Linked DNA regions of Ruminococcus sp. HUN007. The protein of the gene in region 2 interacts with the protein of the main gene of each other region in a pairwise test. Links are inferred from orthologs where the notes say so. Each region holds a gene or a part of one and is shown on either strand. Other genes may lie near its edges.

Region 1 (3,287 bases), 450 kb from region 2 along the record:
GGGCAAATTCTCTTGTGTTGTATCTTGCGTCTGAGATCTGCTTGTAGTTCTTGTTCTTAAGTTCTGTACTTACTGACTGGGCAAAACCGCTCATCTTTGAAGGAACAGTGTTGATGAACTCGGCAAGGTCGATAACTGAAAGAGTTGTCTTCTGACCGCGGCACTGTGAAGCACATGTGCTTACAAAGTCGTCAACGATGTTCTTGCCGATGTCGAGTGTTGACATTGAAGGATTGTCGCCGAGATTTGTGAGCCAGTTCTTGTAGTACCAGCCGATACCCGGTTCTGTTTCCTCAGATGCGATAAGATAGTCTGCATACTTTTCAGCCATAAATGCTGTTTCAGCAGTAGCCATAAGGCATGCGTCAAAGCCGATGAAGTCGAATGTCACTCCGCCGTTCTTAAGAGCTGAGTCAAGCTTTGAAAGATCCATTGAACCCTTGTTTCTGTTGATCTCGTCATAGCCGTAGCCTGAAACTGATCCGCCGCCGTGATCCCAGAGAATAAGGTCGTTTCTGTTAGCCGGATAATTCTGAGCACAGTATTTGATAAATGAAGTAAGTGTTTCAGGATCAGTCATGGCCCCTGTGCCCATGTTCTTTTCGAGGCATCTGATGCCGCCGCTCTCGACCTTGTAGATCTGGTTTGATGAGCTGCTGATACCGTTTGTTTTCCAGCCTCTGCATCCGCCCGTGTAGACAATTACGTTTACATTGTCACCGAACTTTGCGGAAGCCATTTCCTGAAGGTCGTTTGTTGCCATGCCGTACTTGGACTCAAGGTCGGTACCGCACATATATACCATAAGAGTAACCTGATCAGCGCCGTTTCCGAGAATGTTTGTTCTCTTTTCGCGTGATCCTGCTGCTACGGAAGTATCAACTGCAGAGTAGTCAGCTGAGTAACCGACGCTGCCTGAGCTGCTTCCTGAGCTCACGAACGAATCCATGATGCCGTTGTTTCCGCCCATAAGATCGGAAACATCGATACCGCCGCCTGAGCCGCCTAAAAACTTAAGCAGGAAGTAACCTGCAATAAGTAAGACAGGAAGGCCTATTCCGCCTCTTGTGATCACTTTTCTTGATGTCGACGATCCGCTGCTGTGAGAAGAAAAGCTGCCCGAAGAACCTACCGGTCCTGTTCCGAGTCCTTCTCCCCTTCTGTGAGCGCCGCTTCCGCCGGAAGTAACATTTTTTTCACGCGAACGTGGTCTGTTATCCATTGAATCATTCTCCTTTTACTTATTTATGAATTTGTCTATAATATATCTCGGTCTCTGCTTTACTTCAGCATAGATCTTACCGACATATTCACCGATTATACCAAGGCACAGCAGCTGAAGTCCGCCTATGAGCCAGATGGAACAGAGCGTGCTTGACCATCCTTTTTCAGAATGACCGATTATTTTGACAACAAACGCCCAGATAAATGCCAGTATACTGAGAATTGACATTATACTTCCGAGTGTTGTTATAAGCTTAAGAGGCTTGGTGCTGAATGATGTGATACCGTTTACTGCAAAAGCCAGCATTTTCTTGAGAGGATATTTGCTTTCGCCGGCAAAACGTTCATGTCTTTCGTAGTAAACATTACAGCTTTTGAATCCGATAAGAGGTACCATTCCGCGGAGGAAGAGATTCACTTCCTTAAAGTTTGCAAGTTCTGCAAGCACGCGTTTGCTCATGAGACGGAAGTCAGCATGGTTGTAGACAACATCCGCACCCATCACCTTCATGAATTTATAGAAGCTTTCAGCTGTAAAACGCTTGAAGAAAGTATCAGTGTCCCTGGCATTTCTTACGCCGTAGACTACCTGATTGCCGTCGTAGTATTTTTCCACCATGGCGTCAATGGTATCGATGTCGTCCTGAAGGTCGGCATCCATTGTGATAGCCATGTCACAGATATCCTTTACAGACATAAGTCCGGCAAGAACTGCATTCTGGTGTCCTGCATTGTGTGCAAGATTCACACCGGAGAAAAACTCAGGTTCAGACTCATGAAGTTCGTAGATGATCTCCCATGTGCTGTCCTTTGAACCGTCATTTACAAAAACGATACGGCTTTCCTTTGAGATCATATTTCTTTCAATAAGTGAAATGTATTTTTCCTTAAGTCTTGAGGATGTTTCAAGAAGCACAGCCTCTTCGTTGTAGCATGGAACTACCATGTAAAGTATTTCAGGTTCAGTCATTAATATTACTCCTTAATATATTATTTTTACGGAAAGCTGAAAGGATCAGATTTTTCCGGTCTGTTATCTCCAGAATTCAAAAAGCCTTGCAAATGAAAGCATATTGGCCTGCCACTCAGTACTGAAGCCTTCTTCCGGTTTGACGTATGACCAGATCTGGGTCAGATTCATTACAACGCTGAGCGCAAGTGAAGCAGTCATAAGCCTGTTCAGATGCACCTTTGTGTTTGATGCGCAGTGACTGTATACTATGAAGCAGATAACAAGCGCTCCGGTTATCATCTGCCAGATAAAGTCAACGCAGTATCTTGCTGCAAAACCGCTCTCCCAGATGGAAAAGATCACGGCAAAAGGACAGATGATGCACACCGAAAGTATGATAAGACTGTAGAGCGTTCTGTTTCTGTTTTCTGTAAGCCTGTATGCTTTGAAAGATGCAGAATACGCAGCAACAGGAAGTGCCTTCCATATAAGACCGAGGGCAGCACCTGTAGCAATGAAATAATATCCCTGAGCATCGAAAAGATGTATGCTTTCCGCCTTGAAAAACGGAAAATATTCAGTAAACACCGGCATCTGGAAAAGGAATGCCAGAAATCCGATCACGGCAAAATGAGTGTGATACTCTGATCTTGTAAAGTCGTTGATAGTCAGCGAGTACTGTATTCCAAAGTCAAGAGGATTACCGAATCTTGCTGCATTGTACCAGGCCTGAACTGAACCGATCACAATGTACGGCACCAGTGCGGCCGCAAGGTACGGGAGAAGAAACACAACTCTGCTCTTTCCTGATTTTTTATCGTAAAGTGCATTCTGCTTTTTTGCACCTGCATAAACGAGAAGCATTGCAGCAAGGCAGTAAACTGCGATAGTCGGACGGCTTAAAACCCCGAGACTCAGCCATATTCCTGAAACCGCAAGGCGGAATTTATTTATCTTTCCTTCACCGAGAACATTTGAACTTATAAGGAAATATGCTCCCGCTGCAGTACACAGAAAACCAGCAGACTGGGCAATCTCATAAAACAGAGGTGAAATGTTGCAGATGAGTATTCCTGATGAAAGCTGCATTATAAAAAATCCGGAAAGAACA
Region 2 (3,865 bases):
GAACAGTATATAAAACTTTTCAATAAGTTTTCGCATAGCTTATAACTATTGTTTTCCTAAGGAAATACTGATTAAATCGGAAATCCGGCTTCGCCGGATTTCCGGAGGTAGGACTTGCGGGGCTTCGCCCCTAACCCCACGCTGATTTATGAATAAATCAGCGATTCCCTAAAAAAATAACGGTGTGAATATCAGATAATGATCTTCACACCGTTTGTTTTTTTAATCGTCTATAAACTCAAGTTCAGAGCTGTCTATCTTCTTCATTTCCTTTTTATTGAACATGTCATAGATTATCGGGATGATGAAGAGCGTTGTAAATGTGGCATATACAAGACCGCCTATAGTAACGACTGCAATAGGCTGAACCATGTCAGAACCCATTTCCTTTCCGACGGCCATCATAATAAGACCGAGAATCGTTGTTATTGCTGTCATGAGAATAGGTCTTAGTCGTGTAGCGCCTGCTTCAGCAATAGCTTCACGTTTTTCCATACCTTCAAGACGAAGCTGGTTTATGTAGTCTACAAGCACGATACCGTTGTTTACGACGATACCTGAAAGCATTACAAAGCCTAAAAGTCCGATTACGCTGAGTTCCTTTCCGGTAATGATAAGAGCAAGGAAACCTCCGGTAAACGCAAGAGGCATTGTAAACATGACGATAAAAGGTGATTTAAGAGACTGGAACTGAGCTACCATGATAAGATAGATAAGAACAACAGCGAGTGCAAGCATGAGTCCCAGCTGTTTCATTGACTCCATGATAGTTTCGTTTTCACCGTCAAATTCGAGAGTGAATCCTTCAGGAAGCTCGAAGTTTTCGAACTGGCTTTCTGCGTCACGGCTTACAAGTCCTACGTTGTATCCGTCTGCAATAGTTCCGCTTACTGTGATATATCTCTTATGATCACGTCTTGAAATAGCAGAAAGGGTAGTGGTCTCTTCGATTTCAGCTATTTCATGAAGAGCAACCTCTTCTTTTTTCGGTTCCTCTTCCTTTTCTTCGTCTTCATCCTCTTCCTTTTCTTCCTTCATGTCAAATGCGATTGCTTCATCTGTATTACCGGCAGCTGCCATATCGACTATCTTGAATTTGTAATCCTTTATATTGTCTTTGGTAATGCTGCCTTCTTCGCCTTTTTCAACGATTATATCGAAATCCTTGCCGTTTGTTGTGATCGTTGTTGCTTTTGATGAATCTGAGAGTGATTTTGCTATGTCACCGAATACCTGTGCTACTGTCAGACCGTTGAGCATAGCTTTTTCCTTGTTTACTGTGATTTTGAGCTCAGGTGAAGGATTATCGATTCCGTCATCAACTTCACCGATACCTTCAACTTTGCCGAGTTTTTCAGCAGCTTTTACCGCTGTTTCCTGTAACTTTTCAATGTCGTTTCCGACGATTCTGAGAGTTACGCCTGATCCGCCGAGAGCGGAAAGATCCATCTGTGATCCGCTTGCTGTAACTTTGTATTCCTTGTCTTCGTACATTGAATTGATCTCTGCAGCAATGGACTGGCTTGTACGTTTTTTATCTTCCTTCAGGATAACGTACATTGATACCTGAGTGGTGCTGGCATCGATATTCAGACCGAACATTGCAGCCTGACCGCTTGAAAGCATGGCACCAACTGTTTCAACGTCTTCCATTTTTCCGATGGTTTCCATGATCTCTTCTGAAACCTTTACAGTATCATCGAGTTTTGTTCCGTCAGGCATCTCAAGGTCAACTGAAACCTGTGTGCTGTCCATTTCCGGCATAAATGAAACGCCCTTTGAGTAGGCACCGTAGGCAGAAGCTCCGAGCGCGATCACAACTGCGAGAAGAGCAATGATCTTGAAACGAAGTACGACTTTTACTGATTTTGCATATGCTGCCTGTATTTTATCAAATAATTTAGTGCTTACAGGTTTTGAATTCTTCATCATTCTGGAAGTCATTGCCGGAACGACCGTAAGCGCAACTATAAGGCTTGCTCCCAGTGAGAAACCGATAGTGAGCGCCATATCAACGAAGAGTGTTTTGGTAATGCCTTCTACGAATACGATAGGTGCAAATACGCAGACAGTAGTAAGCGTTGAAGCTGTGATAGCGCCTGCAACCTGCTTTGCACCGCTGACTGAAGCCTGTACAGCGGAATAGCCTTTGTTCTTCAGTCGGTAGATGTTTTCAATTACCACGACTGAGTTATCAACCAGCATTCCGACACCGATCGCAAGACCTGAAAGGGAAATAAGGTTGAGCGTTATTCCTGTAAAATACATCAGTGCTACAGCGAAAATAACACTTATCGGAATAGAGCATGCAATGATGAATGTAGGTCTTACATCTTTCAGGAAGAGCAGTAGAACTATTATAGCGAATACCGCACCCTGAAGAAGATTCTTGATAACAGAGTTTACGATAAGGTGGATATAGTCGCCCTGGTTCATAAGTTCAATGAACCTGACATTGCTGTTTTCTTCTGTAATTGAAGCGAACTTTTCCTGAATGCTTTCTGCTACTTTTGCTGTAGCAAAATTGTTCTGTTTCTGGAAAGTGAGGATAACACCGTCTTTTCCGTCAACTGAAGCATAGACTTCATCAGAGTTGTCTGTAACGAATACATCAGCAACATCGGAAAGCTTTACAGGATCCATTCCCTCGATCTTAAGGTCAAAGAGTACAAGGTTTTTGAGAATTTCTGCGTTGTCGATCTTGTCACCTATTTTGACGAGATACTGGGAACCGTCGCTTTCGTTTATGTAGCCGGCAGGCATAGCAAAGTTCTGTGCCTTAAGAATATTCGATATCATATCGACAGTGAGTGTTTCAGTGACATCAGCACTGTCAAGAGCGTTGTTTACTGTATCATCCCAGTTGTCAAGGGTTTCGTTGAGTTTAGTTTCGCCCTCGTTGATAGCGTCAAGGCCGTCGCTGATTTCCTTGCCTTTTTCATTTCTTGTGTTTTCGAGTTCTGATTCTTTTTCATTAATCTGGTCTTTGGCATTCTTTATCTGATCAGAACCGGATTCAAGTTCCTTCTTTGCAGCTTCCAGTGCTGTTTTGCCTTCCAGTGCCTGTTTTTTTAGCGGCTGCGAGTTCTGCCATACCGCTTTCAAGCTTTGTTTTTCCTTCTGAAAGTTCAGTCTTCTTGTTTTCGAGTTCTTCAGATTTATTTAAAAGATCAGCCTTCTGGGTCAGAAGTTCGGAACGTGTTTTTTCAGTTTCTGTCTTTTTAGCATCAAAGGCAGCGAGCAGTCCGTCAAGGTCCGTGATACCGGATGTATCGAGTTCCATCTGTACTGCTGTCTGCGAAATTATCATTTTCACCATTTCATCAGGAAGAAGACCGGCTTTTGCTGCCTCAGCGGATTGTTCCAGCTGTTCGCGGCCGGCTTTCATTGCCTCAAGTCCTGTGTCTATGGCTTTTATTCCGTCATCGATCTGTTTGATGCCGCTTTCAATCTGAGCAGCTCCTTCATCCAGCTGTTTCTGACCTTCAAGCAGGGCCTGCATATTATCGTTGAGAGTTTTTTTCGTTTTCCTCGATCTGTTTAAGACCGTCAAGAAGTTCAGTTTCTTTTTTTGCAAGTTCTTCTCTGCCGTTGGCAAGTTTGATCTCATTCTTTAATATCTCGAATTTTGCTTCGTCGATACCCTGGGATCCCTGGATCATGCCGTCGTTAAACTGCTTTTTGGCATCTTCGAGCTTCTTTTTGTTATCAGCTATTTCTGTTTTAGCGTCGTCAAGTTTTACCTTTGCGTCATCAAGTTTACCGGAAACACTGTTCTTCAGTTTTTCATTGATTTTATCGACCTTTTCCTCCCTGATAACGACATTTATGTTTTCGTTTATCAGACCTGAAGCGTAAACGCTGC

Evidence for each region. The genes of interacting proteins can lie anywhere in the genome.
Region 1: the proteins of CC97_RS04875 (region 2) and CC97_RS06975 interact in binary tests that used the Bacillus subtilis proteins (3 or more experiments, as listed by UniProt). The link is inferred for Ruminococcus sp. HUN007 from one-to-one orthologs.

Annotation. Positions count from the first base shown.
Region 1 is NZ_JOOA01000002.1:631,171-634,457, forward strand. The notes cover bases 217-3,121. They hold CC97_RS06975 (glycosyltransferase family 2 protein), read right to left. Parts: upstream 2,195-3,121; coding sequence 1,238-2,194; downstream 217-1,237. Other genes in these bases: CC97_RS06970 (clostripain-related cysteine peptidase), read right to left, coding at 217-1,222; CC97_RS06980 (hypothetical protein), read right to left, coding at 2,258-3,121. In the rest of the region: more of CC97_RS06970, read right to left, coding at 1-216; more of CC97_RS06980, read right to left, coding at 3,122-3,287.
Region 2 is NZ_JOOA01000002.1:176,335-180,199, reverse strand. The notes cover bases 23-3,505. They hold CC97_RS04875 (efflux RND transporter permease subunit), read right to left. Parts: upstream 3,106-3,505; coding sequence 223-3,105; downstream 23-222. Other genes in these bases: CC97_RS04865 (efflux RND transporter permease subunit), read right to left, coding at 3,504-3,505; CC97_RS04870 (hypothetical protein), read right to left, coding at 3,017-3,505; CC97_RS04880 (MarR family transcriptional regulator), read left to right, coding at 23-45. Also shown: more of CC97_RS04880, read left to right, coding at 1-22; more of CC97_RS04870, read right to left, coding at 3,506-3,553; more of CC97_RS04865, read right to left, coding at 3,506-3,865. UniProt on the Bacillus subtilis protein: Required for self-resistance to surfactin, an antimicrobial lipopeptide surfactant produced by B.subtilis. Also required for swarming motility.